Regions from separate parts of the Massilia orientalis genome, predicted to be linked through region 3. Evidence: predicted binding sites of a transcription regulator. Region 3 holds the regulator's gene; each other region holds the start of a gene.
The links. Region 3 encodes FNR, which switches genes on or off when oxygen is low (the NO sensors DNR and NnrR bind a similar motif). Its sites were predicted from a motif close to TTGATNNNNATCAA; they were not measured.
Positions count from the first base shown of each region.

Region 1: the regulator FNR is predicted to act here: its motif matches at 4,915-4,928, upstream of nirK (copper-containing nitrite reductase).
Region 2: the regulator FNR is predicted to act here: its motif matches at 2,342-2,355, upstream of QPK29_RS28800 (lipid-binding SYLF domain-containing protein).
Region 4: the regulator FNR is predicted to act here: its motif matches at 1,672-1,685, upstream of QPK29_RS23930 (gluzincin family metallopeptidase).

Region 1 is NZ_JASNRB020000005.1:429,104-436,661, forward strand. It holds gene QPK29_RS10490 (ammonium transporter) at 109-1,671, opposite strand; gene QPK29_RS10495 (P-II family nitrogen regulator) at 1,682-2,020, opposite strand; gene QPK29_RS10500 (TorF family putative porin) at 2,033-2,779, opposite strand; gene QPK29_RS10505 (accessory factor UbiK family protein) at 3,046-3,294, shown strand; gene nirK (copper-containing nitrite reductase) at 3,371-4,768, opposite strand; gene QPK29_RS10515 (transporter family protein) at 4,999-5,955, shown strand; gene QPK29_RS10520 (hypothetical protein) at 5,959-6,255, opposite strand; gene QPK29_RS10525 (YifB family Mg chelatase-like AAA ATPase) at 6,406-7,558, shown strand, end outside.
Region 2 is NZ_JASNRB020000026.1:46,367-53,924, reverse strand. It holds gene rbbA (ribosome-associated ATPase/putative transporter RbbA) at 1-1,164, opposite strand, end outside; gene QPK29_RS28805 (HlyD family secretion protein) at 1,161-2,237, opposite strand; gene QPK29_RS28800 (lipid-binding SYLF domain-containing protein) at 2,476-3,195, shown strand; gene QPK29_RS28795 (universal stress protein) at 3,221-4,057, shown strand; gene QPK29_RS28790 (universal stress protein) at 4,060-4,926, shown strand; gene mgtA (magnesium-translocating P-type ATPase) at 4,923-7,514, shown strand; gene QPK29_RS28780 (nicotinate phosphoribosyltransferase) at 7,517-7,558, opposite strand, start outside.
Region 3 is NZ_JASNRB020000006.1:168,213-175,770, forward strand. It holds gene ccoG (cytochrome c oxidase accessory protein CcoG) at 1-675, shown strand, start outside; gene QPK29_RS11280 (FixH family protein) at 693-1,178, shown strand; gene QPK29_RS11285 (DUF885 domain-containing protein) at 1,349-3,193, shown strand; gene QPK29_RS11290 (porin) at 3,194-4,264, opposite strand; gene fnr (fumarate/nitrate reduction transcriptional regulator Fnr) at 4,325-5,089, opposite strand; gene QPK29_RS11300 (TorD/DmsD family molecular chaperone) at 5,296-5,946, shown strand; gene QPK29_RS11305 (twin-arginine translocation signal domain-containing protein) at 5,955-6,161, shown strand; gene QPK29_RS11310 (formate dehydrogenase subunit alpha) at 6,177-7,558, shown strand, end outside.
Region 4 is NZ_JASNRB020000016.1:162,378-169,935, reverse strand. It holds gene QPK29_RS23930 (gluzincin family metallopeptidase) at 83-1,618, opposite strand; gene QPK29_RS23925 (polyhydroxyalkanoic acid system family protein) at 1,774-2,052, shown strand; gene QPK29_RS23920 (acyl-CoA-binding protein) at 2,065-2,316, opposite strand; gene QPK29_RS23915 (FKBP-type peptidyl-prolyl cis-trans isomerase) at 2,401-2,757, opposite strand; gene QPK29_RS23910 (YVTN family beta-propeller repeat protein) at 2,944-3,915, shown strand; gene QPK29_RS23905 (polysaccharide deacetylase family protein) at 3,915-4,673, shown strand; gene QPK29_RS23900 (sterol desaturase family protein) at 4,695-5,690, shown strand; gene QPK29_RS23895 (EI24 domain-containing protein) at 5,687-6,505, shown strand; gene QPK29_RS23890 (WD40/YVTN/BNR-like repeat-containing protein) at 6,512-7,558, opposite strand, start outside.

The DNA.
Region 1 (7,558 bases), on a different contig from region 3:
ATGGTAAGCCGAGATTGGGGTGTTCGAACGTTTTTTAAAGACCTTTATGCAATTTAGAAATAAAAAAAGCGCCCCGGAGGGCGCTTTCGCATATTGCATTCCTGATAATCAGGAGTGGTAAGCCTGCTCGCCGTGGCTCGTGATGTCCAGGCCTTCGCGTTCCTCTTCCTCCGGGACACGCAGGCCGACGACGACGTCGACGATCTTGTAGGCGATGAACGAGACGACGGCCGACCACACGATGGTGGTGCCGACGGCTTCCGCCTGCACGAGGACCTGGTGGCCGATCGAGTACGGGTCGGCGGACATCTTGTTGGTGACGTAGTCGAAGATGCCCTGGCCGCCCAGTTGCGGTGCCGCGAACACGCCGGTCAGCAGCGCGCCCAGGATACCGCCCACGCCGTGGACGCCGAACACGTCCAGCGAGTCGTCGGCGCCGATCATGCGCTTCAGGCCGTTCACGCCCCACAGGCAGACGATGCCGGCGACGAGACCGATGACCAGGCCGCCCATCGGACCGACGAAGCCGCAGGCCGGGGTGATAGCGACGAGGCCGGCGACGGCACCCGAGGCGCCACCCAGCATCGACGGCTTGCCCTTGGTGATCCACTCGCCGAAGACCCACGACACGGTGGCGGCGGCGGTGGCCAGCAGGGTGTTGACGAAGGCCAGCGCGGCGACGTCGCCCGCTTCCAGTGCCGAACCGGCGTTGAAACCGAACCAGCCCACCCACAGCAGCGAGGCGCCGATCATGGTCATGGTCAGCGAGTGCGGGGCCATCGATTCACGGCCGTAGCCGACGCGCTTGCCGATCAGGATCGCACCGACGAGGCCGGCGATAGCGGCATTGATGTGCACCACGGTGCCGCCCGCGAAGTCGAGGGCGCCCTTCTGCCACAGCCAGCCGGCCTTGGCGGTCTCGGCATCGATGGTCGCGGCGGTGAACGCATCCGGACCGGTCCAGAACCAGACCATGTGCGCGACCGGCAGGTAACCGAACGTGAACCACAGCACGACGAACAGCAACACGGCGGAGAAGCGGACGCGCTCGGCGAACGCGCCGACGATCAGGCCGCAGGTGATGGCCGCGAACGTGCCCTGGAACGCCACGAAGACGAACTCGGGGATGACGACGCCCTTGCTGAAGGTGGCCGCGGTCGAGAACGCTCCCTTGACCGGATCCCAGATCCCGTTCAGGAACAGGCGGTCGAAGCCGCCGATGAACGCGGTCTTCTCGGTGAACGCCAGCGAGTAGCCGTACAGGCACCACAGGACGATGATGACCGCGAAGATCATGAACACCTGCAGCAGCACGGACAGCATGTTCTTGGAACGGACCAGGCCGCCGTAGAACAGGGCCAGGCCCGGGATCGTCATCATGATCACCAGCAGCGTGGCGACCATCATCCAGGCGGTGTCGCCCTTCTGCGGGGTCGGTGCGGCAGCCGGCGCGGCCGGTGCGGCCGGTGCGGCGGCAGCTTCCGGTGCTGCTGCGGCAGCTGCGGCCGGCGCGGCGGCGACCGGTGCGCTGGCGGCCGGTGCGGCCGCGGGTGCTGCGGCTTCCGCGGCGGCTGCCGGTTTGGCGGCATCCTGGGCCATGACCGGGGCGGCGGCTGCCAGCGCCACGGCGACGGATACGCCTGCGATCAGTTTCGTGATGGTGTGGATCATCGGATTCCCCTTACAGCGCTTCGTTGCCGGTCTCGCCGGTACGGATACGGACTACCTGCTCCAGGTTGGAGACGAAAATTTTGCCGTCGCCGATCTTGCCGGTGCGCGCGGCACTCTGGATGGTGTCGATCACCTGGTCGACGATGGCATCGTCGACCGCTGCCTCGATCTTGGTCTTCGGCAGGAAATCGACGACGTATTCCGCGCCACGGTAGAGCTCGGTATGGCCCTTCTGGCGACCGAAACCCTTCACTTCCGTCACGGTGATACCCTGGACGTTGATTTCCGAGAGGGCTTCACGCACCTCGTCGAGCTTGAAGGGTTTGATGATGGCGGTGATCATTTTCATGTGATTGCCTCTTCAGAAAGTTTTTGAAACAGTGAGCAGGGCCGCGGACTTGCCCAGGTTTTCCGCGGACGGGCTCACGTACGCGCTGGTGTCGGCCTTGATCCAGGACAGGGCCACGGAGCAGATGCCCAGGTCCTTGGTGACGCCGAGCTTGTAGTCGGTGTACGACAGCGAACCGTTGTGGCGCACGTTCTGGCGGCCGGCGTGCAGGTTCAGCGTGAAGCCGCTGCCGACGTCGACGTTGGCGCCGATGTCCAGGTAGCCGCTGCCCTTGCTGTCGGCCGTGCCGAACAGGTTCGTCAGCGAATGCGAGTACTTGACGTAGGCCGGGCCGAAACCGAGCTGGCCGTACAGTTCGAACGTGTTGGCATTCGGATGCAGGCCATTGCTCGGGTAAAAGTAGTACAGGCCGCCGACGTCATAGGTGATGTCGCTCGTGAGGTTGCCGCGCTTGCCGCCGTACAGGTCCCACTCGACGTCGCCGCTGCCGCCCAGGTCCTTGGTCCACTTGATGGTGGACAGCCAGGTGCCCGCGTACAGGCCGGTCGGGTTGTGCGTGTAGTCGGCGCCGCCTTGCAGTGCGGGGTCGAGACGGGACTGGGAAATGCCGCGGTAGCGATAATCGCTCGTGACCGCCGCGTTGAAACTCACTTCATTGTCCGGCTTCTGCTCTTCGGCGCCGGCCAGCCCGATGTGAAGGCTCCACAGGCTTGCTGCGAGTACTGCGGCGTGGGACCAGTTGCTGTTACGACGCTTCATACGACACTCCCTTTAGTTGAACATATTCTTGGGTTGCGGTTTACAATCCGGGATTGCGACCTCTTATGGTTAATGGTTGATTAGCAGGATGCGTGCCACCCCCATGCCGGGCGGGTTCCCGCTTGTTTTTCACCCCTTCCGCCCCCAGTTTTTTAATTTCAAAATACAAACGGGACCAGGACGCGTGCGCCGTCACGGTGCACGCACCAAATCAGGTATGTACGCACCTTCTTGGTGCGGGGTGCCGACTCAAGGACTAGTGTGAAATGAACAATTTTTTCAATGATTTGCAGGGCAAGATCAACCAGGCGTTCGAAAACTCGCCCGCCAAGGACATCGAGCGCAACGTCAAGGCGATGATGACCCAGGGCTTTTCGAAGCTGGACCTGGTGACGCGCGAAGAGTTCGACATCCAGGCCCAGGTGCTGGCCAAGACGCGCGCCAAGCTGGAGGCGCTGGAACTGCGCGTCGCCGAACTGGAAGCGAAGCTGGCCACGGCCGACGCCAAGGCCTGAGCCGCCCTTGTAAACGACGCGGCCGCGCCGCGCCGGTGGAAACCGGTGCGGCGCGGCCGCGTTGCCGTTTACCTGATCAATGTCCCGAAGGCGCGTCCGGCGTACTGGCGGTGCGGAACACGGCCGGATTCGGGTCGCCCGTCACGTACAGGAAGCCCGCCAGCCCCTTTTCCATCCGCGACAGGGCGTGGTCGACGAGGACATAGCGTCCGGGTACGTCGACCTTGAATTCCACCACCGTGGCGCCGCCCGGTGCCACGGTCGTCGTCTGCACGTTGCGCAGCGGCGGCGAGACCAGGTCGCCCAGATTGTAGACGCGTTCGAAGATCTCGCCGATGACGTGGAAACTGGAGGTGAAATTCGGTCCGCCCACGCCAAAATAGATGCGCACCGTTTCGCCGACCTTCGCTTCCATCCGGTGGGTCTTCGTCAGGGCGTTGTGGTTACCGTTGAACATCAGGTGCTCGGGCTGCTCGTTCAGCAGTTTTTCCAGCGAAAACTCGTTCTCGCCCGTCGAGCCATGGCGTTGCGCCGTGTACAGCTCGCCCTGCATCACATAGAACTCGCGGTCCACCTTCGGCAAGCCGCCTTCCGGCTCGACGAGGATCAGGCCGTACATGCCGTTCGAGATGTGCTGGGCGACCATCGGCGTGGCGCAGTGGTACACGTACAGGCCCGGATTCAGCGCCTTGAAGGTGAAGCCCTTGGTGCTGCCCGGCGCGGCCTGCGTGACGGCCGCACCGCCGCCGGGGCCCGTGACCGCATGAAAATCGACCGAGTGGATCATGTGGCTGTCCTTCGCGTTGGACAGGTCGACGTCCACGGTATCGCCGACCCGGACCCGGATGAACGGGCCCGGCACCTTGCCGTTGAAAGTCCAGTATTTGTAGGTGGCGCCGTCCGTCAACTGGCCCGTCACCTCCGTGGTCTCGAGGGAGACCTTGAGATGCTGCGGCGCGCGTTTGCCGATCGGCGGTGGCAGGTCGTGCGGATCGCGCGAGAGGTCCGCGGCCTTCGGCGAGGTGTCGGCGGCACCCTCGCCCACGACGATCTTGCCGATCATGCCGGCCTGCACGTGCCCCGGCAATGTACAGATGTAATCAAACGTCCCCTTCTTCGTGGCCCGGAAGACGATGGCCGTACTGGCGCCCTTGTCGTTGAGCTGGTTCGACTTGACGCCGAACTCGGCCACACTCAGGTCGTGCGTGGCACCGTCGCCATTGACGAGATTGATCTGCACGACGGCCCCGACGGGCACATTCAACGTGGGATTGGTCTTGCCCGCGATCTTGCCGGCATCGCCCATGAAGACCAGCTTGCCGTCGGCGATATCGGTACGCAGGGTGAACGTGACATCCGCGACGGTCTGTACGGCCGTGGGATGGAGATGCTCATGCTGGGCATGGGCGGGCGCCAGGAAGGTCATGCCGAGCATGAGGGCTGCGATCAGCACGGGCATCGTCTTGCGTTTCATTTTTTCACCTCGATCGTTGTTTTGGACTTGCTGCGAAAAAATCTTACGTGGCGCGGTTCCAATCCCTGGATGAACCAGATCAAGCATTTCGTAAACAACACGGAAATGTACTCGCCATAAGCAATCGATATGTTTGTAGCTGAACCTTGATCTGGTTCATACGAAATCGATGTCGACCGCACCTATGCTGTTCTCCAGCACAAGACGATTCGACATTGATGAGGAAAAAAATGAAGATCTGCCATCTGGCCGCCGCCCTCGCCGCCCTGTTTCCCGCCCTCGCCTCCGCCAGCTGCGGAGCCGCCTTCTGCACCGTGAACACGAACTGGACCACGCAGAGCGCGCTCCTCGCGCCCGGCCCGGCATTCGACGTGCACTACGAATACATCGACCAGGACCAGCCGATGGCGGGCGGCGACAAGGTCGCGGTCGGGCAGGTTCCGCATCACCACGACGAAGTCGCTACCGTGAACCGCAATCTCGTCGCCACCTGGAGCCGCGGCTTCGGCAACGGTTGGGGCGTGACCGTGAGCGCACCGCTCGGCGACCGCGATCACCGGCACGTCCACAACCACCATGGCGAACAGATCGGCGAAAGCTGGTCGTTCACGGAACCGGGCGATGTCCGCGTCGTCGGCCGCTATCAGGTCGCGTCCGGCGGCGACCTGCTGAATCCCAGCGACAGCGGCGTGACGTTCGGATTGAAACTGCCCACTGGACGCTTCACGGTCGCGAACGGCGACAACGAGCGGGCCGAGCGCAGCCTCCAGCCCGGCACCGGAACGACCGACCTGATCCTCGGCGCCTACCGCCACCAGCGCCGCAACGCCAGCGATGGCGCGTGGTTCGTGCAGGCCCAGTACCAACACGCGGTCGACAGCCGCGCCGGCTACAAGCCCGGCGCCCAGTTCAGTGCCGACGCCGGTGTGCGCAAGGGCTTCGGCCCGGGCTTCGGCGCCCTGCTGCAGCTGAACTTCGTGCACAAGCGCGCGGACAGCGGGAGCGCGGCGGAACCGGCCGACAGCGGCGGCCGTTACCTGTTCCTGAGTCCCGGATTGTCCTATGCCATCAACGGCAGGCTGCAGGTCTACGGCTTCGTCCAGCAACCGCTCGTGCGCCATGTGAACGGCGTCCAGTTGACGGCGGACCGCGCCTTCCTGGCCGGGGTGTCCGGCCAGCTGTGGTGAACCTCAATGCGCGGCGGCCCGCGTTAACAGACGCCAGAGGCCGTACAGCGCGGCCCCGCCCAGGCTGACCGCAAACACGAGCGCCACCATCCACCCCATCGGATTGGCCAGCCCGAGACTGTCCGCGCCGAAGACGAGCGCGGACGCCAGCGCCACCTGCGCGATCCACATGACCCGCAGCGGCCGGAACGCTTCGAGATCCCCGCGCTTCCACAGGCGCAGCGCAACCCACGTGACGGGTCCGCACAGCAGGCAGAACAGCACCGCGAGGGCGAGCAGGGTCAGTATCAGTCGGGGCATGCGTGGTTTGGCGAGGACGGAGCCCGCTACATTACCAGACACCTCGCAGACCCGACGCGAAAAAAGTTCGGCATGCAGGCCTGTCCCCTCTCAACAGGCATCGTCTCCGCTTCCCTAAGATGAGGCCTCGCCCACCGTCGAAGGAGTCCGATGAGCCTCGCCGTCCTCAGAAGCCGCGCCCTGGCCGGCATGGAAGCACCGGCCGTCAGCGTCGAAGTTCACCTGGCCAATGGGCTACCGGCGATGAATATCGTGGGGTTGGCGGACGCCGAGGTGCGCGAATCGAAAGACCGCGTACGCGCCGCGCTGCAGAACTCGGGCTTCGAGGTTCCCAGCCGGCGCATCACCATCAATCTCGCGCCGGCCGAGCTGCCGAAAGAATCGGGACGGTTCGACCTGCCGATCGCGCTGGGCATCCTCGCGGCGTCGGACCAGATCCCGGCCGCCGCGCTGGACGGCTACGAGTTCGCGGGCGAGCTGTCGCTGTCGGGAGAATTGCGCCCCGTGCGCGGTGCGCTGGCGATGAGCTTTGCCATGCTGCGCCAGCACGCCGACGAGGACACGTCCGCGCGCGCCTTCGTGCTGCCGTGGGCGAACGCGGACGAGGCGGCGCTTGTGACGGACGCCGTCATCTACCCTGCCCGCTCGCTGCTGGACGTGTGCGCGCACTTCGCCGCGAAGTCGGACGAGGCGCGGCTCGTGCGCTACCGCCCCGTGCCGTCCGCCGGTCCGCCCGTGTACCCGGACTTCGCCGACGTCAAGGGACAGCAGCAGGTCAAGCGCGCGCTCGAGGTAGCGGCCGCGGGCCTGCACTCCGTGCTGCTGATCGGACCGCCGGGCGCCGGCAAGAGCATGCTCGCGTCGCGCTTCCCCGGCCTGCTGCCGCCGCTGCGCCAGGAGGAAGCGCTGGAGACGGCCGCGCTCCAGTCGCTCGCGGGCAGCTTCGCCATCGCGCGCTGGCGCAAGCGGCCGTTCCGCAGTCCGCACCACACGAGTTCCGGCGTGGCCCTCGTCGGCGGCGGCCAGTTGCCCCGTCCCGGAGAAATCTCGCTCGCCCACCACGGCGTATTGTTCCTCGACGAGTTGCCGGAGTTCGACCGGAAAGTCCTCGAAGTGCTGCGCGAGCCGCTGGAAACGGGCGCCATCACGATCTCGCGCGCCGCGCGCCAGGCCGACTTCCCCGCCAGTTTCCAGTTGATCGCGGCGATGAATCCATGTCCGTGCGGCTGGCTCGGCCACCCGTCGGGCAAGTGCCGCTGCACGCCGGACGCCGTACAGCGCTACCAGGACCGCATCTCCGGCC
Region 2 (7,558 bases), on a different contig from region 3:
CGCCGCGCAGCGTGCCTCGGCCTCGTCGTCGGACAGGTCGAACAGGCGCGCGTGGAGCAGCAGGTTCTGGCGCACCGTCAGCTCCTGGTACAGCGAGAACCCTTGCGACATGTAGCCGACCCGCCGCCGGGCCGCCGTGCCCTGCGCGCCGGCGGGTGCGCCGAACAGCGTGGCCCGCCCCGCGCTCGGCGGCAGCAGACCGGTCAGCATCTTCATCGTCGTGGTCTTGCCGCAGCCGTTGGAGCCGATGAAGCCGAAGATCTCCCCGCGCACGATGCGGAAGCTGACCGCCGTCACCGCCTCGACGCTGCCGAACCGGCAGGACAGGTTGTCCGCCTCGATCACCACCTCGGCACCGGCCACGGGCGGGCGCGGGCGCGCCACCAGCGGACGGTAGCCGGCACGCCGTTCGGCCGGCAGCAGCGCGACGAAGGCCTGTTCGAGATCCGTACAGCCCGTCTGCGCGAGCAGTCCGGCCGGCGTACCGCAGGCCAGCACGCGGCCGGCGTCCAGCGCCACCAGCCAGTCGAACCGGCGCGCCTCGTCCATGTAGGCGGTCGCCACGACGACGCTCAGTCCCGGCCGCGCGTCCCGGATCGCGCCGATCAGGTCCCAGAACTGGCGGCGCGCGAGCGGGTCCACGCCGGTGGTGGGCTCGTCCAGGATCAGCAGGTCGGGATCGTGCACGAGCGCGCAGCACAGGCCCAGCTTCTGTTTCATGCCCCCGGACAGCTGGCCCGCCGGCCGGCCGAGGAAGGGCAGCAGCCCGGTGCCGGCGGCCAGCATGTCGATGCGCGCGCGCCGCTGGCCCGCGTCGAGGCCGAACAGGCGCGCGAAGAACTGCAGGTTTTCTTCCACGGTCAGGCTCGGATAGAGGTTGCGGCCGAGCCCCTGCGGCATGTAGGCGATGCGCGGGCAGGCGGTCGCGCGCCAGCGGGCGTCGGTCATGTCGCCGCCGAGCACGCGCACCGTCCCGGCGCCCACGCGGCGCGCCCCGGCGGCGACCGCCAGCAGGCTGGACTTGCCGACGCCGTCCGGGCCGACCAGGGCGGTCATGCGCCCGGCCGGCAGGTCGAGGTCGACCCCATCCAGAGCCGCCGTCGCGCCGTAGCGCACGCACACCCCGGCAAGGCGGGCCACCGACGCGGCGCCGCCATCGTTCACGGCGTGCTCCGCAGCGCCAGTCCGGCGGGCCACGGCCGCGACGCATCGATACGGAGCCAGGCCACGCCCGGCACGCCCGCCTTGACCTGGTCGGCGTGGCGTTCCAGCATGCCGCGGTCGACCTGGGCCTTCACCCGGAACATCAGCTTCTGGCGCTCGCTCGATGTCTCCACCGACTTGGGCGTGAACTGCGCGCTGCTCGCGACATAGCTGACGGTGGCCGGCACCACGACGCCGGGCGCAGTGTCCAGCACGAGGCGCACCTCGCTGCCGAGCGCCACGCGGCCGGCGGCATCCTCGGGCACGAAGAACGTCATGTAGACGTCCGTGAGGTCGATCAGGTTGACCACCTTGCCGCCGGCCGCGAGCACTTCGCCGGGCTGCGCGACGCGGTACTGCACCCGGCCCGCGCGCGGGGCCACCAGCACCTCGTCGCGCAGGTCGGCGTCGATGCTGGCCGTCGTGGCGACGGCCGTCTCGACGGCGGAGCGGCTTTGCACGACCTGGACCCGGGCGGCCTCGACGCCGGCCGCGGCGGCCGCCAACTGCGCGCCGGCGGCCGCCAGCGCGGCGCGGACCCCGTCCACGCGCGCCCGGTCATCGTCGAGATCCTGCAGCGAAGCGGCGCCCGCCTGCGCCAGCACGGTGGAGCGGGCCAGGCGCCGGCGCGCGGCGTCCAGTTCGCTTTCGCGCTGCGTCCGCACGGCCACGGCGGCGGCCTGGTCGCTGCGCCGCATCGCCAGCTGGGCCTCGGCGCCGGCCACGGCGTCGCGTGCCTGCCGCTCGCGCGCCAGCGCTTCGTTCTTGCGGGCGCGCAGCGCGGCGTCGTCCATGCGCGCGAGCACCTGGCCGGCGCGCACCAGGTCGCCCTCCTCGACCAGCACGTCGGCGACGCGTCCCGGCAGCTTGGCCGCGATGTCGATCTCGACGGCCTCGATCCTGCCATTGCCGCTGACGAAACCCGGCCCCGACCCCTGCGGCCGCGACAGCTTCCACGCATACGCGCCGGCGCCGGCCAGCAGCAGCACGGCCAGGCCCGCCACCAGGCGCTTCGTCAAGGTCGTGTTCTTCATCGCGCCGCCGATGATCGGCAAGCTCGGCATTCGTAAAAGTCGCATGGCAGGGTCCGCGCGGCGTCAAGAAAGCTGACTATAAGGGCCCGTCAATGATGTTGGGTATGACCCAAATCAAATCTCGGTTTGCGAAACATATTCAAGCGTTCACCGCGATACTTGATCTGGGTCATACCGCAACCCCATCGGGCACGTCTAGGATTGATGCGACACAACCGTTCCAACCAAGGAGTTCGCGATGAACATCATCAACGTTCATGTCCTGCGCTGGGCCGCCGCCGCCCTGCTCGCAGGTCCCGTTCTCGCGCATGCGCAGGACGCGCCGAGGTCCGACACGACATCCGCGGCCGCGCGTCAGTCGGCGGCCGCCGAGCGCCACGTCGTGCAAGCCATCAGCGTCGTCCGCCAACTCGACATGGACGAGCGCATGCGCGCCCTGCTGGCGGCCGCGAAAGGCGTGTTCATCGTACCGAAGTACACGCGGGCGGCGATCGGCGTGGGCGCGGAGGGCGGCGCAGGACTCCTCCTGCTGCGCATGGCCGACGGCGGCTGGTCGCAACCCGTCTTCTACGACACCGCGGGCCTGAGCCTGGGCCTGCAGGTCGGCGCGCAGGGCGGCATGCTCGCATTCGTACTGAACAACCAGAAGGCCGTGGACGCGTTCATGAAGAAGACGAGCATCGCGCTGAACGCGAAAGCCGGCCTGACGGTCGTGAACTGGAACCGCATGGTCCAGAGCTCCGCCGGGGCGGGCGACGTCGTCGCCTGGTCGGACAGCCGCGGCGTGTTCGGCGACGCCGCCTCCATCGAGCTGACCGGCGTGCGCTACAACCAGAACCTGAACAACGCCTACTACCACCGCACCCTGTCGGCCAGCGACATCATCGACGGCAAGACCAGCAATCCACAGGCGAACCTGCTGGTACAGGCCCTGTCGGCCAGCACGGCGGCGCACTGACGGCCCGCATACGAAGGAGCGCAACATGGACTACAAGACCGTTCTCGTCCACGTCGACGATTCGCCCGAGGCACCCGACCTCGTCGCCTTTGCCGCCAGGCTGGCGAACGCGCAGGGCGCGCACCTGGTCGGGATGACGCAGACGGGCATTTCCCGCTTCATCCGCGAAACCACCCTGCACGGCGTGGAGCTGGGCGATCTCACGCCCCTGTTCAGCGACCTGCGCGCGCTCGCCGAAGCGCGCGGCACGCAATTCGACGGATTGGCAAGCCGGGCGGGCGTCGCCTCGTTCGAGCACCGGATCGACGACGCCGAGCCGGGCCTGGCGCTGGCCGTCCAGGCCCTGTATGCCGACCTCGTGGTCGTCGGACACACGCGGCCGGGGACGCCCGCGCTGTCCGGCGTCGCCGGGCTGCCCGAGTACATCGCGATGAATTCGCCCTGCCCCGTGCTCGTGGTGCCGCATCCCGGGGCGCACACGGGCACGTTCGAGCGCGCGATGATCGCCTGGAACGCCAGCCCCGAAGCCGCGCGCGCCGTCCGCGCAGCGTTGCCGCTGCTCGCGCGTGCGAGCGAGGTGGAGGTCGCGATCTTCGACGACGATTCGTCGAGCGCCCGTTCGCCCGAGGACGCGGCAGAGCTGGCGCGGTTCCTCGACCGGCACGGCGTCAACGCCAAGGTAAGCCGCCACCATCCGCGCGGCGAAGTGGGCAATGCGCTGCTGGTCCTCGTCGAGGACCGCAAGGCCGACCTGCTCGTGATGGGCTGCTACGGCCACTCGCGCTATCGCGAGATCCTGCTCGGCGGCGTCAGCCGTACCGTGCTGCGGCGCCTGGCCGTGCCGGTGCTGCTGGCGCATTGACCATGCCGCCCCGTCCCGCCACGGAGCGCGCCGCCATGCTCGCCACCATCCTCGTGCACGTCGACGGCTCCGCCCACGCGCCCGCGCGCATCCGCTACGCCGCGGCCCTCGCCCACGCCACCGGCGCGCACCTCGTCGGCGCGGCGATGCTCGGCGTCTCGCGCAGCATTTTCCCGAACGGATACCATGAAAAGCCGGGCTCGCTCGGTGCCAGCTACTTCGAACCGCTGGCCGACAACGCCCGGCGCGCCCTGGCCGCGTTCGAGAATATCGCGCAAGCCATGGGCGTCCGGTACGAGGCGCGCTTCGTCTGCGACCGGGCGGACGACGGCCTGGCCCGCCTCGCACGCTTCGCCGACCTCGTCGTGATCAGCCAGGACGACCCGGCCGAGGCGATGCCCGACATGGCGGTGCGCCTGCCCGAGTACCTGGTCCTCAACTGCGCGCGTCCGGTCGTCGTCGTGCCGCGCACCGACCCGGCACCATGGCATGGCGCAAAGGTGCTCGTGGCCTGGGACGGCGGCAAGGAAGCGTCGTTCGCGCTGAGCGCGTCCCTGCCGCTGCTGCGCCGCTCGGCGGGCGTCGTCGTGGCGGCGATCTGTCCCGCCGATCCGGCCGACGAGGCGGTCCAGGCGGAACAGGCCGACCTGATGCATTTCCTCGCGCGCCACTACGTGAACGCGCGTATGGTGATGCGCGACGCGTGGCGCGATCCCGGCCACGACCTGCTGGCGCTCGCCACGGAACTGGATTGCGGCCTGCTGGTGATGGGTTGCTTCGGCCATACCCGGTTACGCGAACTGTGCCTGGGCGGCGCGAGCCGCACCGTGCTGGCGGACGCCGGGATTCCCGTCCTGCTCGCCCATTGAGATCGCCGCCGTCCGCGCCATCCCCTGTTCCAGCGGACCTGACGGCGCTCGCCGAACTCGACGCCGCCGCCGCTCTGCACCTGCTCGGGTCCGGTCCGGAAGGCCTGACGGCCGCGGACGCCCGGGCCAGGCTCGCCCGTCATGGTCCCAACACGGTCACCGACAGGCGCCACCGCCATCCGGTCCGCACCTTTCTCAGCCAGTTCGCCCGGCCGCTGCCGCTGCTCCTCCTGGGTCTCGCCGGCGTCGACCTCGCCACCGGGCAAGGCGTCAGCGCCGCGGTGATCGCGGTGATCGTGTGCCTGTCGTCGGTCCTCGGCTTCGCCCAGGAATACCGGTCGGACCGCGCCGTCGAGCGCCTGCGCGCCCTCGTGCGCACGACCGCGCGCGTGCTGCGGCCGGGCATGCCGGCGGCGGCACAGCCGCTGGAGGCGCTGGTGCCGGGCGATGTCGTGCTGCTGGCGGCGGGCGATCCCATCCCGGCGGAGGTGCGGTTCATCGAGGCCGTCGACCTGTTCATCGACCAGTCCTCGCTGACCGGGGAGTCGCTGCCGGCGGAAAAGACCGACCGGCCGGCACGCGGCGACGGCCCGGCCACCGGCTTCGCCAACATCGGCCTGATGGGCACGCACGTGACCAGCGGCAGCGCCCGCGCATTGATCGTCGCGACGGGCGCCGCCACCGGCTTCGGCAAGGTGGCGGCGGCACTGGCCATGGCGCGCGAACGCAGCAGCTTCGACCGCGGCATCGACCGGGTGGTCCGGCTGCTGCTGCGGATCATGCTGGTGATGGCGCCGCTCGTCCTCGTGCTCAACTGGGCCAGCAAGGGCGACTGGCGCGAGGCCCTGCTGTTCGCCACGGCCGTGGCGGTCGGCCTGGCGCCGGAGATGCTGCCGATGATCGTCACCGTCAATCTCGCGCGCGGCGCCCTGGAACTGGCCAGGCGACAGGTGATCGTCAAGCGGCTCGGTGCCGTCCAGACCCTCGGGGCGATCGACGTGCTGTGCACCGACAAGACCGGCACGCTGACGCAGGATCGCGTGGTGCTCGAGCGCCACGTCGACATCGCCGGCAAGGAATCGGAACTGGTGGTCGACTATGCCTACCTGAACAGTTATTACCAGACCGGCCTGCGGAACCTGCTCGACAATGCCGTCCTGCAACACTCGCACGTGCACGCGCGCCTGGACGCGGACCGCGGCTGGCGCAAGCTGGGCGAGATGCCGTTCGATTTCCGGCGCCGGCGCATGTCCGTCGTGGTCGCCGGGCCGGACGGCCGGCGCGTGCTGATCTGCAAGGGTGCGGTGGAGGAAATGCTGGCCGTCTGCACGCATGCGGAATGCGACGGCAGCCGGGCCGCGCTCGCCGGCGACCGGGCCGGCGCACTGGGCGATGTCGTGGAGCGCCTGAATGCCGACGGCCTGCGGGTCATCGCCATCGCGTACCGCCTGCTCGACGCCGCCGAGAACCGGCTGACCGATCCCGCGCTGGAACGCGATCTCGTGCTGGTCGGCTACATCGCGTTCTTCGATCCCCCGAAAGAGTCCGCAGCCGCGGCGCTCACCGCGCTGGCGCGGGCCGGCGTGGCGGTCAAGGTGCTCAGCGGCGACAACCTGGCCGTGTGCCGCCACGTGTGCGGCATGGTGGGCCTCGACGCCGCCGCGGCGCTGGACGGCGCGCAGGTCGACCGGCTGGACGACGCCGAACTCGGCAAGCAGGCGCTCGTCACCGGCGTGTTCGCCAAGCTCGATCCCGCGCAGAAGACGCGCGTGATCCGCTGCCTGCAAGGCGGGGGACGGGTCGTCGGGTTCCTCGGCGACGGCGTCAACGACGGTCCGGCTTTAAAGGCCGCCGACGTCGGCATCTCGGTCGACACCGGCGCCGACATCGCCAAGGAATCGGCCGACCTGGTCTTGACGAGCAAGAGCCTGACGGCCATCGCCGATGGTGTCATGACGGGGCGTACCGTATTCGGCAACATCGTCAAGTACGTGCGCATGAGCGCCAGCTCCAATTTCGGCAACATGTTCAGCGTGCTCGGCGCCAGCGTCCTGCTGCCGTTCCTGCCGATGGCCCCGGTGCAGGTCTTGCTCAACAACCTGCTGTACGACTGCTCGCAGACGGCGCTGACGACCGACCGCGTCGACCCGGCCTACCTGGCGCGCCCGCGGCGCTGGGAAGTCGACAGCCTGCGCCGCTACGTCCTCTGCTTCGGACCGATCAGCTCGCTGTTCGACTACGCGACCTTCGGCCTGCTCTGGTTCGGGCTCGGCATGGCGCACGACCCCGCGCGGTTCCAGACGGGCTGGTTCGTCGAATCGCTGCTGTCGCAGACGCTGATCGTGTACGTGATCCGCACCGCTGCCCTGCCGACGCTCGCGAACCGGCCGTCGCTGCCGCTCGTCGCGGCGAGCGTGCTGGTCTGCGCGACCGGGCTGTGGCTGCCGTGGTCGCCGCTGGCATCCATGCTCGGGTTCGCACCGCCGCCGCCGGTATACTGGTGGGGCCTGGCTGCGATCCTCGCGGCTTACGCGGTCGTCACCCAGGCGGCCAAGGCGTGGCTGACCCGGCGCTTCGGCATTGCCTGAGCTCAGCCGAACCGGTGGTCGACCTCCGCCGCCAGTTGCGTCAC
Region 3 (7,558 bases):
GCGGCGCGCGGCGAACCGCGTGGCATGGCGCGCAATACCGCGAAGGGAGATTGCATCGACTGCAGCCTGTGCGTGCAGGTCTGCCCCGTCGGCATCGACATCCGCGACGGCCTGCAGTACGAATGCATCGGCTGCGCCGCCTGCATCGACGCCTGCTCCGGCGTGATGGACAAGGTGGGCCGGCCCCGTGGCCTGATCCGGTATTCGACCGAGAACGCACTCGCCGGCGGCTGGAACGCGAAGCAGATTCGCGCCCGCCTGCTGCGCCCGCGCACGCTTGGCTACGGCCTCGTGTTCGTCCTGATGGCGGCGGGCCTGGGCAGCGCGCTGGCGCTGCGCACGCCGCTGAAGCTGGACGTGATCCGCGACCGCGGCTCGATGGGCCGCGAAGTCGAAGACGGCAAGATCGAGAACGTGTACCGCCTGCAGCTGATGAACACGGGCGAACGTCCGCACCGGTTCCACATCGGCGTCTCCGGCATCCCGTCTGCCGCCATCGCGGACGAAGACCTCGTCGAACTGGACGGGGCCTCCGCGCGCGCGGTACCCGTGCGCGTGCGCGTCGACCACGGCGCCGCACGCACGGGATCGAATGCGCTGACGTTCACCGTGACGGCGCAGGACGATCCCGCACTGCGCGTGACCGAGAAGGCCGTCTTCATCGTGCCGCGCTGAACTGATAAGGATAGAACATGCACGCGACTCCGACTCCCTGGTACACCCACCGCTGGCCGTGGCTCCTGATGCTCGGACCGGCGACCGTGCTGGCCGGCGGCGGCTACGTGGCCTGGCTCGCCGCCGGCCACCCGGACGCCCTCGTCGTCGACGATTACTACAAGCAGGGCAAGGCCATCAACCAGGACCTGCGCCGCGACCGCGCGGCCACGGCACTGGGCCTGTCGCTGCGGGCGGAATACGATCCGCGCGCGGGCACGCTGGCTGGCCGCCTGGCGGGACAAGCGGCGCCGTTCACCCTCTACCTCGCGCATCCGACCCTGCCGCGGCGCGACCTGCGCGTGTTCGTGAAGCCCGCGCCGGACGGCTCGTTCAGCGTCGCGCTGCCGGACCTGGAGCGGACGCACTGGCAGGTCGTCGTGGAAGGGGCGTTGCGCGACTGGCGATTGGCGAAGGGGTGGGATGGCGCGCGGGCGCTGGAGATCGTGGCGGACGCCGATTAGCCGTCGTTCCCGCGAAGGCGGGAACCCAGGTTTCCTTGAGCAGTCGATACGCGAGCAAAATCAGGCCCCTGCCTTCGCAGGGGCGACGATTTGGTACTCATCCATGGTAGATTCTTCCTCGCCCAGCCTACCCGGCGGGAACAAGAACCCACTACCACTGGAAGAGAGAGATGCCACAACCCCGTCTTCACGCGCGCGCCCGAACGGCCGCCGCCATCGCCACCCTGTTCGTTCCCCTCGTCCTCGGCACCGCCGCGCCCAACATCGCGGCGGCCGCGCAAACCGCGCAGGCGGTCAAACCCGACGCCGCCTTCGACACCTGGTCCGACCGTTTCGCCGCCGACTGGGTCCGCGCCAATCCGCAGCTCGCCACGTCGACGCAATACTTCGACGGCGCCGAACAGGATGCGCTCGACCGCCAGCTCACGCCGTTGACGCAGGCGCACCGCAAGAAGATGATCGCGCTGGCGCAGGCCGGCGTGGCGCGCCTCGACAAATTCCTCGCCGGACCGCTGGGCGAAGAGCAGCGCACGTCGGCGTCCGTGATGCGCTGGAGCCTGGCCAACACGGTCGCCAGCGCGCCATACGAGGATTACCAGTTCGTCTTCAACCAGTTCGGCGGCACGCAGGTCGGCCTCGTCAACTTCATGACGACGACGCATCCGCTGCGCCGCGCGTCCGACGTCGCCAGCTACCTGGCGCGCCTGGACCAGGTGGCCACGCGCATGGACGAGGCCCTCGCGCGCGCCCGCGCCGCCACGGCGCGCGGCCTGGTCCCGCCGCGCTTCATCCTCGAGCGCGCGCAATACCAGGTCGACCTGTTCCTGAAGCCGGCGGCCGAGCAGAACGTCCTCGTGACCACGTTCGCCCAGCGCACCGAAAAGCTCGCGGACCTCAAGCCGGATGCGCGCGCCAACGCCATCGCCGCCGCCACCCGCATCGTCGAGACGAAGATCCGCCCCGCGTACCTGCGCGTGCAGGCCTACATGGCCGAGCTGCATCCGCAGACGAACGACACGGCCGGCATCGCGCGCCTGGCGAACGGCGCGGCCGCCTACCAGCAGGCGCTGAAGACCTACACGAGCACGAATCTGACGGCGCAAGAGATCCACGCGATCGGCCTGCGCGAAGTGGCGCGCATCGAGGCCGAGATGGACAAGCACCTGCGCGCCCTCGGCTACGCGGAAGGCGGCATCGAAGAGCGCATGAAGCAGCTGGATGCGACGTTCCAGCCCAAGACCGCGGGGTCGGGTAACCCTGATCCACGCCCCGAACTGCTGCAGCGCTATGCAAGCATCGTCCAGGACGCATCGAAACGCAGCGACGCGCTGTTCAACCTGAAGCCGCGCGCGCCGGTCGACGTGCGCCGCGAGCCGCCGTTGACGGAGCCGTCGGCCGCGGCGCATTATTCGCTGCCCGCGCCGGACGGCAGCCGCCCCGGCATCTTCTGGGTGCCGATGCGCGGGCCCACGTTCGACGTGATCCGCATGCGCAGCCTGTCCTACCACGAGGCCGTCCCGGGCCACCACTTCCAGCTCGCGATCCAGCAGGAGCGCACGGACCTGCCCAAGTTCCGCGCCCAGCGCATCTTCGGCGGCGGCAGCGCGCACAGCGAAGGCTGGGCGCTGTATGCGGAGCGGCTCGCGGTGGAGCAGGGCTGGTACGAGGGCGACGTCGCGGGCCTGCTGGGCGCCCTCGGCTCGGAACTGTTCCGCGCGCGCCGGCTCGTCGTCGACACGGGCCTGCACACGAAGGGCTGGACGCGCGAGCAGGCCATCGCCTACGGCATCGGCGCGCAGGAAGTGGAGCGCTACGTCGCGTGGCCGGGCCAGGCGTGCGCGTACATGATCGGCATGCTGCGCATCGTCGACCTGCGCGAGCACGCGAAGCAGGAACTGGGCGCGAAGTTTTCGCTACCCGCGTTCCACGACGTCGTGCTGCGCAACGGCTCCGTGCCGCTAAACGTGCTGGGCGAGATCGTCGAGCGCTGGATCGCGGCGCAAAAGCACGCTTGATCAGAAGTTGTGGCGCATGCCGAACACGTACGCCTTGAGCGTCGCGCCCGGCGTGGCACCCAGGCCGTTGATCGCGAAGTCGTAGACGCCGTTCGCGCGGTTGTCCAGGCGCGTCGTGTACGCGTACAGGCTGCTGCGCTTGCTGAGCGTGTAGTCGTAGCCGAGCGTCGCATGCGTGGCGCCCGTGCCCGCGCCGGCGCGCACGAAGCCGATGCGCGTGCCGGCCGGGCCGCTCGCGTCACCGGCGCGCGCGATGCCGATGCGGATGCCGTGCGGTCCCATCTGATGCGACACCGACAGGTACACGGCGTTGCGCGCCAGCGCGCCGGCGCCCGTCCCGTACTTCAGCCGTTCGGCCACGACCGCGATGCGCGTCTGCGGGAACTGGTAGGCGAGGGCGGCTTTCGCGCCCGTGTCGTCAAGGCCCGGCCCCTGGTACGCGTGGTGGCGTTCGCCCGCCAGCACCGCATACCACGGGCCCCGTTCGTAGATCGCGGCGGCCGACGTCAGCGACGGCTTCGCGCCGCTTGCCGGCTTTTCCTCGTTCAGGCCGTGCGTCACCCGCAGCGACAGGCCATGCCAGGATGGGCTCCAGTAATGTATCGAATTGGACTGGCGCCGGTCGAACGACGACTTGTCGCTGACGTTGTCCGCATCGCCCGCGGCGCCGTTGCCCATGATGCTCATGTAGCCCGCCGTCGTCGGATAGAACGGGTCGAGGCCGGACGTGGCGCCGTTGTACGCCGTCGTCCAGTGGCCCGCGAACAGCGTGCCCCACGTGCCGGCGAGGCCCACGCGGGTGTCGCGTGCGGCGAGGGCGCCGGCGCCCGTGTCGGGCGACAGCGTGCCTTCGATCTGGAAGATGGCTTTCAGGCCGCCGCCCAGGTCTTCGCCGCCGCGGAAGCCCAGCACGGAGCGGTTGTTCACGAGGCGCGCGAGGCCGGGGCCGGATGACGATTCCGCGTGTTCGAGGGCGACGTTGAGGCGGCCGTAGATCTGCACGGCGCCGTCTTGCGCGTGGACGGTGCCCGCGGCCAGCAGGAGGGCGGCGGGGATGAACTTGATATGCATGGGGGATCTCCTTTGCCCGCATTGTCGATGCGGACGGGGAGAGCGGAAACTACCGAAAGGTCAGGCCATCGGACTGCACTGCTCCGTCCCGGCCGCCATCGCCTTCAGGCGCGCCGGTTCGAGCAGCACCACCTCGCGCTTGTCGACCTGCACGAGTCCCAGCTTTTTGAAGCGGGACAGCAGGCGGCTGATGCTCTCGATCGTCAGGCCCAGGTAGTTGCCGATGTCCTCGCGCGACATGCGCAGCTGGAAGCGCGTGGACGAATAGCCGCGCGCCGCGTAGCGGGCCGAGAGGTTGATGAGGAAGACGGCGAAGCGCTGCTCGGCGCGCATGTTCCCCAGCAGGAGCATGACGTTCTGTTCGCGCGTGATCTCCTGGCTCATGATGCGGTGGAAGTGGCGCAACAGCGTCGGCACCTGGCCGAACAGGTCCTGCAGGTTCCCGAACGGGATCTCGCACACTTCGCTGTCTTCCAGTGCGACGGCGTCGCAGTGGTGGCGGTCGGCGCTGATGGCGTCCATGCCGAGCAGCTCGCCGGCCATCTGGAAGCCCGTGATCTGCGCTTCGCCCGAAGCATTGATCTGGTACGTCTTGAAGTGGCCGAAGCGCACGGCGTACAGGTTGCGGAACGGGGAGCCCATCTTGTACAGGGGCTCGTCGCGCTCCAGGCGGCGGCGCTTGCCGATGATCTGGTCCAGGCGGTCGATGTCCGCGTCTTCCAGGCCCATCGGCAGGCACAGCTGGTGCATGCTGCAGGCCGCGCAACTGGACTTGAGTGCGGTGACGTTGACGAGGGGTGCGGATGTGGTATCAGCGGCAATCATGGCAAGTACCTTCGGGTGATGTCTCGATTATAGACGTGAAGCCCTACTGCAACGAGGGAATTTGTCCCGACGTTGGTTGCGTTGCCAACGAAGTGTCGCGTGGACGTCAAGCGTGCGCGCCTTCGCGTTGTCAAGGATTACACTTCCCATGAATATTTGCCAACGGGAGAACCATGTCCGTCGAACAGCGTTCAGCTTCATCCAATTTGCATGACGGCGTTGAGAGTGCTGTCGCGCCGCCGCTGGCCGACGAGGACCAGGCCCGCGCCGATTTCTACGCGCTGTTCGCACGCCTGCTGCTGGCCCCGCCCGACGCCGCGCTGCTCGCGGCGCTGGCCGCCGCGGATCCGATCGGCGCCGCCGGCGAATTCGCGCTCGAGGACGCCTGGCTGAAGCTGACCCAGGCCGCCAGCGTCGTCGATGCGGCCGCCGCGGCGGATGAATTCTCGGCCATGTTCATCAGCACCGGCACGCCGCCGCTGAATCCTTACGGTTCCTTCTACATCACGGGCCACCTGAACGATGCGCCGCTGGCCGACCTGCGCCACGACCTCGCGCGCCTGCGTCTCGCGCGGGCGCCAGGCGTGGGCGAGTTCGAGGATCACCTCGGCACGTTGTGCGAGACGATGCGCGTATTGATCCAGGGCGGCCCCGGCATGCCGGCGCGCGGCCTCGCCGTGCAAAAAGCCTTTTTCGAAACGCATGTCCGGCCCTGGTACGCGGCCTGCCTGGCCGACATCGCGGGGAGTGCCGACGCGAATTTCTACCGGATCGTCGCAGGCGTCGTCGACGCCTTCCTGTCGATCGAAGCGCAGGCGTTCGCCGTGCTCGATAGCGCCGACCCGATTGCCGCATGAGGACCATCATGAACGATGACAAGCAACCCGATCCGACCCGCCGCAGCCTGTTGAAGGCCGCGCCGCTGGGTGCGCTGGCCGTCGCCGCGGCCGCGCGTGCGCGTGCGCCGGAAGCGCAGCCCGAACCCGCGGCGCCGGCGGAACCGCAGAAGGCGCGGGGCTATCACGAGACGGAACACATCCGGCGTTACTACCGCACTGCGGCTTACTGGTAGAAGGAGACCATCGCCATGACCCTGGTGAAGACATCACGCGACAGCGGATTGAAACGGCGCCGCTTCCTCGTCGGCGCGGGCGTGACGGCCGGCGCGGGCGCCCTCGCGCGCCACCTGCCGCTGAACGTGATCCAGCCCGCGACCGCGGCGGATCCCGTGCCCGCCAGGCCGACCACGGAGGTCAAGCACACCGTGTGCAGCCACTGCTCGGTGGGCTGCTCGGTGGAGGCGGTCGTCAGCAACGGCGTGTGGATCCGCCAGGAGGCCGCGTTCGACTCGCCGATCAATATGGGGGCCCACTGCGCGAAAGGCGCGTCGGTGCGCGAGCACGGTTTCGGCGAACACCGCCTGCGCTATCCGATGAAGCTCGTGAACGGCAAGTACGAGCGCATCACGTGGGACCAGGCCGTGGGCGAGATCGGCGACCGGCTCCTGAAACTGCGCGAGCAGTCCGGGCCGGATGCGCTGATGGTGATCGGCAGCTCGAAGCACAGCAACGAGCAGTCCTACCTGCTGCGCAAATGGGTCTCGATGTGGGGTTCCAATAACTGCGACCACCAGGCCCGCATCTGCCACTCGACGACGGTGGCGGGCGTCGCCCAGACCTACGGGTATGGCGCGATGACGAACTCGTTCAACGATCTCCACTACAGCAAGGCCGTGCTGTTCATCGGCTCGAACCCGGCCGAGGCGCATCCGATCTCGATGCTGCACTTCCTGCATGCGAAGGAACTGGGCGCGAAGATGATCGTCGTCGACCCGCGCTTCACCCGCACGGCGCGCTTCGCCCACCACTACGTGCGCATCCGTCCCGGCACGGACATCGCGTTCGTGTGGGGCATGCTGTGGCACATCTTCAACAACGGCTGGGAAGACAAGGAGTACATCGCCGCGCGCACGTACGGCATGGACGACGTGCGCAAGGAAGTCGCGAAGTGGACGCCCGATAAAGTCAGCGACGTGACGGGCGTGCCGGAGGCGTCGGTGCGCATGGCGGCCGAGATGCTGGCGACGAACAAGCCGTCGTCCGTCGTCTGGTGCATGGGCATCACGCAGCACCACGTGGGCACGGCGAACGTGCGCGCGCTGTCGATCCTGCAGCTCGCGCTCGGGAACATCGGCGTGCGGGGCGGCGGCGCCAACATCTACCGCGGCCACGACAACGTGCAGGGCGCGACGGACGTCGGTCCGAACGGCGAGTCGCTGCCCGGCTATTACGGCATCGCGGAAGGCGCGTGGAAGCACTTCGCCACCGTGTGGGGCGTCGATTACGACTGGGTCAAGTCGCGCTTCGGTTCGAAGGAGCTGATGGAAAAACCGGGCATCACGGTGTCGCGCTGGTTCGACGCGGTCCTGGAAGACAACCAGTACGTCGACCAGCCGACGAACCTCCGCGC
Region 4 (7,558 bases), on a different contig from region 3:
AAATCAGGCTTATACACAATACACATAAGCAAATGTATTCGTAGTCCGCTTGCCAGGCCGCTTCCCGGGTTACTTCCCGCCTTCATCGAAGCCTGTCCGTAGCCCCCAGGTCCACGACCGCCGTCGTCGCGACGGCCGCGCCGGAAGCGTCCGTCACCGTGACCGTGGTCAGCGCCACGGCCGCCGGCGGCTCGCCCGCCGGACCGGACCGGCCGTGCGCCGCGCACCAGCGCGCGAGGGCGTCCGCCTCCGCCTGGAGCACGCGTTCGACATCGTAGTATTCGGCCAGGTTCATCGTGCCGCAGCAGGCGCGCCGGTCCTGGCGCGCGCCCGGGGCGTCGGTCACGAGCGGCGCCAGGCGCAGGCCGGCCGGGTGGTCGCCCGTGATCCCGGCCGGCACGTCGAACACCTCGCGCTGGGCGAACCGGTCGCGGATGGCGTTGACGATGGCCTGCGGTTTGCCGTCCTCGAACGCGAGGCGCAGCATCTCGTTGGCCACGTCGGCGAACGTGGCGGCCGTGTCCGGGGCGGCCATCAGCGCGCGCAGCACGAGCCCGCGCAGCCAGCCGGCCACGCGGTGCAGGACGCTGGCGCAATCTTCCAGCGCGGGATCGCGCTCGAGGGCGAACACGTCGGCCAGGATGTCGTAGACGGCGCCCGTGAACACTTGCGAGATCGCATGCACCTCGGTCCCCGCCTGGGACAGGGTGAGGTCGTTGTCGGCATTGCGCAGCCCGGTCGTGCTGCCCAGGGCGAGGCCGAACTGCTCGGCGATGTCGGCCAGGAAGGTCTTGTCGTGCAGGTGCGCCTTGGTCTGGGCGATGACGGCCTCGCACTGGTCGAGCTGGGACAGCGCGAGGAAGATCGCCGTCAGGTCGCCGAACGATTCGTGCAGGCCGCCCGTCTGCGGCGGATTGTTGGCCAGCAGCCATTGCGGCTTGAGGCCGTCCAGCACGGCGTGGCCGGTCTCGTGCGAGACGATGTCGAACGAGCGGCACGTGTACACCCGCGCCGTCTCTCCGCTGGGCACGAAGTCGCCGAACTTCAGGCAGGCCTGCGCGCGGCTGTAATAGGCATTCATCACGTTCGGCAAGCCGTACGGCCAGACCTGCAGCGGCGACGTGTCGACGCTGCTGTTCCATTGCCAGGGCAGGGGCATCGCGCTGCCGGCCGTCGACAGCGCGCGCTGGTACATCGTCAGGGTCTGGCGCACGACGGCGAACGTGTGGACGGCGTCGAACTGCGGCGTGTCGGGCATCGACACGAAGTCGCCGAAGGCGTTCGGCTCGACCGGCGGAATGCCGGCATCGCTGGAAGCCAGCACGATGCGCGCGTCGCGCGGCCCGGCCAGCACGACGCCCGGCAGGAAGACCTTGCGCGTACCGATCTCGTCCACCGATGGATCCTGCTTCCACATCAGCACGCGCGCGCCGGAGGCGTAGGGCAGGGGGACGTCACCCGGCTGGCCGCCTTCAAGTGCCGACGCGCTGCCGGGACCGGATTGCGGCCGTGGCCGGCCCGGCTGGTCGAGCAGTTGCGCGGCCTTGCGGTGCTGGCGGTACGAGGCGGTGGGCGTCGGCACGAAACCGACGGGGGGCTGGGTGGGCGTCGAATCCATGGTAGTCCTCCTTGATGACACGAGGAATGGTCGCCCCTTGCCCAAGTTGGGTTTTGAGACTCATCAATTGATTATTCTCTAGGCAAGCGCTGGCCTTTGCGCCCATCAACTGGCATCATGGCGGGCTGTTTGCTTTGAATCAGTAAGGAAATCGAATGCCGGACATCAGCATCACCCAGCCGCACAGCCTGAGCCAGACCGACGCGCGCGCCGCGGCGCAAAAGGTGGCGGACAAGCTGGCTCGCGAATATGGCCTGACGTGCAATTGGGACGGGGACGTGCTGCGTTTCGCCCGCAGCGGCGTGGAGGGGGCGCTCACCCTGGGCGAGCGCCAGGCCGCGTTGCGCATCAAGCTGGGATTTTTGATGAGTGCTTTCGCGGCCACCATCGAGCAGAAGGTGGCGGAAAGCATGCGCAAGGTATTCAGTAACTGAGTCAGCAGCTGATTACTTCAGGTATTCGATCAGGTCGACGTACTGCTGCATCGCGTCTTCCCGTGCCGTGCCTTTCAGCGCGGCCCACGCGTCGTACTTGGCGCGGCCGACCATGTCGGTGAAGCCGGGGCGCTCGCCCGTGACGTCGCCGCTCGAACCCTGCTTGAACAATGCGTAGATCTTCAGCAGGGTCATGTTGTCCGGACGCTCGGGCAGGTTCTTCGAATCGATCTGGGCCTGGGCGAACTGTTCTTGCAAACTCATGGTAACTCCTTTGACGATGTGCGGGCATCTTAGCGCATCGTCATCGGAATCACGCCTAACTCGACCGTATTTTAGAAGAGTTGCTCAAACGTCGAGGAGTTCGACGTCGAAGATCAGCGTGGCGTTCGGCGGAATCACGCCGCCGGCGCCGCGCGCGCCGTAGCCCAGGCTCGCCGGGATGATCAGGCGGCGCGCACCGCCCACCTTCATGCCCTGCACGCCTTCGTCCCAGCCGCGGATCACGTGGCCGGCGCCCAGCGGAAACTGGAACGGGTCGTTGCGGTCCTTGCTGGAGTCGAACTTGACGCCGGTGCTGCCGTCGTCGTTCTGCAGCCAGCCGGTGTAGTGCACGGTCACGTAGTTGCCGGCCTTCGCTTCGGCGCCGCTGCCGACGACGGTGTCTTCGTATTGCAGGCCGGAATTCGTGGTGGTGATGGACATGGATCTTCCCTTGTTATTCAGAGTGAAAGGCCGATTGTAGTCCATGACCTGTCAAAGCGCTATTAACGCTCTGTCCACTGTGTTGCGGCCGCGCGCCGCTTGTGTGCGATTCCATCGTTCTACGCTTCGGAGCGTTCAAGTTTCCCCGTAGAATAAAGCTTCCTTCCACTGAGCCTGTGTCGTTCCATGCTGCGTCGCCTCCACAAGTCCCTCGTCTTCGGTTTTACAATGTTTTCGGCCATCCAGGCTGCCCATGCGAACGTCGTGGTCGTGCTCAATTCGCGCGATGCCACCGTCCAGCTGCTCGACCAGAAGACGGGCGCCGACAACGGTACGTTTGCGGTCGGCAAGGAGCCTCATCACCTGATGGCCACGCCGGACAACAAGTCGGTCATCGTCGCCAGCTCCGTCGGCAACGAACTGATCTTCCTCGACCCCGTCTCGGGCAAGATCCAGCGCCGCCTGGCGGACGTGCTCGACCCGTACCAGATCGGCTTTTCGCCGGACCAGAAGTGGTTCGTGTCGGCGTCGCTGCGCCTGGACCGCGTCGACGTCTACAAGTACGAAGGCGGCAACCTGTTGCTGAGCAAACGCCTGCCGCTCGCGCGCATGCCCAGCCACATCGCGTTCGACGCGGCCAGCACGACCGCGTTCGTCACGCAGCAGGGGAGCGACCAGGTCAGCGCCATCGACCTGAAGACGCAGACCGTCAAATGGACCCTCCCGGTCGGCAAGCTTCCGGCCGGCATCGCGATGACGCCGGACGACAAGTACCTGCTCGTCGGGATCATGGGCAGCGACTACGTCGAGGTGATCGACTGGCGCGCGCAGAAGACCGTCAAGCGCATCAAGACGGGCAACGGCGCCCACAACTTCCGCGCCCTCGGCGACCGCCGCCACGTGTTCGTGTCGAACCGCGTGCAGAACTCGATCAACATCATCGACCAGACCACGCTGGAAAACGTCGGCATGATCCCCGTGCCGGGCGGCCCGGACTGCATGGAACTGACGAACGACGGCAAGACCTTGTGGGTGACGCTCCGCTGGATCAAGAAGGTCGCCGTGATCGACGTCGCCAGCCGCAAGGTCATCAAGATGATCCCCGTCGGGCGTTCGCCGCACGGTGTGTTCTTCGCCAACTCGGCGCCGCGGATGTGATGCTGCGTGCTGCTGTCGGGTTTCTGCTGGGCGTCGCCTCCGTCGCGCACGCGGGTGACGCGCCCGCGTGCAAGGGCACGATCTACCTGACGTTCGACACGGGCAGCCAGTCGCAGGCCGGGCTGATCGCCGACACGCTGCGCCGCCACCACATCAAGGCCACGTTCTTCCTCGCCAACGAGAAGACGGTGCGCGGCGACTGGTCGCTCGATCCGTCGTGGGCGGACTACTGGAAGGCCCGCGTGGCGGAAGGCCATGCGTTCGGCAGCCACACGTTCGACCACGTGTATTTCCAGCGCGACGAGGCGGATGGCCGCATCGTCGTCAAGCCGCAGTTCGGCGCGCACGCGGGGCAAAAGCAGACGTGGTCGCAGCAGCAGTACTGCGACGAGCTGCGCCGCGTCGACACGCGCTTCGAACAGCTGACGGGCCGCCGCCTGGACCCGATCTTCCGCACGCCGGGCGGCCACAGCTCGCCCAACATCCTCGCGGCCGCCAGGGCATGCGGTTATCAACACGCGGGCTGGGCGCCGGCCGGCTTCTCGGGCGACGAGACGTCCAGCGACAAGTTCCCCAACGCCGTGCTGCTGAAGCGCGCCCTGGACAACCTGAAGGATGGCGACATCTTCATGGCCCACATGGGCATCTGGTCGCGCAAGGACCCGTGGATGCCCGCGAACCTCGAACCGCTGATCTCCGGTCTCGAGCGCAAAGGCTTCTGTTTCGCTACACTGAGAGCGCATCCGGACTACCGATAAAAACATGATCCAGCCAACGACATGAGCCAGCATTTCCTCGATGGTTTCGCCTTCCTGCAGGGATGGCTGTTCGAGAACGCGGTCGAACCCGCGATGTTCGCCATGGGTCTCGGCGAATACATCGAAGACGCCTTCGAAGGCGTCGAATGGTTCCTCGCCGGCCTGTGCGAAGTGGCCGCCCTGTACCTCGTGCTGCGGCCGCTGGAAGCCGTCATCCCGGCACAGAAGATGACGGACCGCCGCGCGCGCATCAACGATTTCATCTACACGCTGATCCATCGGCTCGGTTTCTTCAGCATGGCCGTGTTCTTCACGCTCGACCCGGTCATGGACGGCATCGCCGCGGCGCTGCGCATGGAAGGCGTCCGCCCGTTCAACCTGGAGAACCTGATGACGGGCTTCCACCCGCTCGCCGGCTTCCTCATGTACCTCGTCGTGCTGGACTTCTTCGATTACTGGTTCCACCGCGGCCAGCACAAGTTCCGCTGGTGGTGGGCCCTGCACAGCCTGCACCACAGCCAGCAGAACATGAACCTGTGGAGCGACGACCGCAACCACCTGCTGGACGATCTGCTGCGCGACGTCTACATGGCCGTCATCGCGCTGGCGATCGGCGTGGCGCCGAGCCAGTACGTGCTGCTCGTCTCCGTCTCGCGCGCGCTGCAAAGCCTGCAGCACGCGAACGTGCGCATCCACTTCGGCCGCCTGGGCGAGCGCCTGCTCGTGTCGCCGCGCTTCCACCGCACGCACCACGCCGTCGGCATCGGCCACGAATCGCAGGGGCGCGAGCTGGGCGGCTGTAATTTCGGCGTGCTGCTGCCCGCCTGGGACCAGCTGTTCGGCACCGCCAACTTCGCGCCCGGCTGGCATGGCACGGGCGTGCGCGACCAGTTCGCGCGCACCAATCCGGACGGCACCGTCCGTCCCGCCCGCGACTACGGCCGCGGTTTCTGGCGCCAGCAGTGGCTCGGCCTCGTGCGCCTCGTCGAAGCCGGCAACCGGCGCAACGCGGCATGATGCGCCCCGTCGCCATCGCCTACGGCCGCGCGCTGCGCTCCCAGTTCTCGGGACGCATGCTGCTGTTGTCCATCGTGCCGCTGCTGCTGTCGCTGGCGTTGTGGGGCGGCCTGCTGTACGCCGGCATGCAGCCGCTGCTGGACTGGCTGCACGCGGTCTTCGCCGACTACGGCCTGTTCGAGACGAGCGGCAGCATCCTCGCCACCTTGGGCCTCGGTTTCCTGAAAACGCTCGTGATCCCGCTCGTGGCGATGCTCGTGCTGCTGCCGCTGATGATCATCACGTCGCTGCTGTTCATCGGCGTCGGCGCGATGCCCGCCATCGCGCGCCACGTCAGCCGCGTGCAGTTCCCCACGCTCGAACGGAAGGAGGGCGGCAGCTTCATGGGCAGCCTGGGCGTCAACCTGTCGGGCATCGTCGTGTTCGCGCTGCTGTGGCTCGTCACGCTGCCGCTGTACGCGCTGGCGCCCGTCGCCATCGTCGTGCAGGCCGTGCTGTGGGGCTGGCTGACGGCGCGCGTGATGGGGTACGACGCGCTCGCCATCCACGCGAGCCTGGAAGAACGCCGCACGATCGTGCACGCGCACAAGCGCTCCCTGCTGCTGATCGGCACCGTGTCCGGGCTGCTGGGCGCGCTGCCGGGTGTCGCGTGGATCGGCGGCGCGCTGTTCTCCGTCGTGCTGTTCCCGTTCCTGGCCGTGCTGTCGATCTGGCTCTACCTCGTGATCTTCATTTTCACGGGCCTGTGGTTCCAGTACTTCTGCCTGCAGGCGCTGGCCGACCTGCGGGCCGGCCAGGTAACGAAAGACGCCTGAACCGCTTCAGGGCGTGCCGAGCGTGACGAGCACGAGGCGGCCCTGCGCGCCTTGTGACTCGTTGACGGTGACGAGCACGCGTCCCTGCGGATCCTGGGCGATGGCCGTCACTTCCGCCACCGACGCATCGTCCAGGTCGCGCGCATAGCCGGGCAGCAGGGTCGAGAGGTCCGTCCACGTCGTGCCGCCATCCTTCGACCAGGCCAGGTACGGCTTCTGCGTCGCCTTGTCGAAGCCGCCCGCGACGAGCGTGTCCGGCTTGCCCGCGAGGGCCAGCAGGTGCCGGATGTACGGGTAGTTGTTGCCGCCGCTGAGCGGATGCCGGATCACGAACTTGAAGGACTTGCCACCGTCCTCGCTGCGCAGCAGGCCGCCCTCGACGCCGGCGAACACGCGCTGGGTGCCTGTCGCCTGGATGAATTGCACGTTGCGGTTTTCCAGTTCCGGCAAGGCGACGGGCAGGGCGGCGCGCGATGCGAGGCTGACGCCATCCGCAGCCAGCTGGTAGGCGCGCAGGAACGCGGAATCCAGCGGGCATTCGCCGCCGACGAGCAGGCGGTCGCCGACGATCTCGAACGCGGGATGGGTGCAGATGTCCTGGTCGAAGAAGCCCGTCAGCACGCGCCAATGGGCGCCGCCGTCGTTCGACGCGAGCACGTTCTGGCCGCCGCCGGCATTCGTGTACAGGCGGTCGTCCACCCGTTTCAGCTCGTCCATCGACAACGTCGTGCACACGCTGCCCACGCACGCTTTCAGGCCGGCGTCGCGCGGCACGAAGGTGGTCCGGTCCGCGCTCAACGCGCACAGCGCGTGTTCGGGGCGCGCGTCCGGGCCCTTGTCGTACCAAGGCTGGAACAGCCACAGATCGGATCCCAGCATGCGCAACGATGGTGCACGCAGCGGCCAGGTGCCGCTGTCCTCGCGTGCGAGGCCGCATTCGCCGAGCGCGACGCCGCTCCACGCGGAATCCGCCCGCAGCGGCAGGCCGGCGCGTACCACGGCCGTGTCGGTGGTCGCGGTATTCGACAGCGACAGCCAGGCAGTGTCGCCACT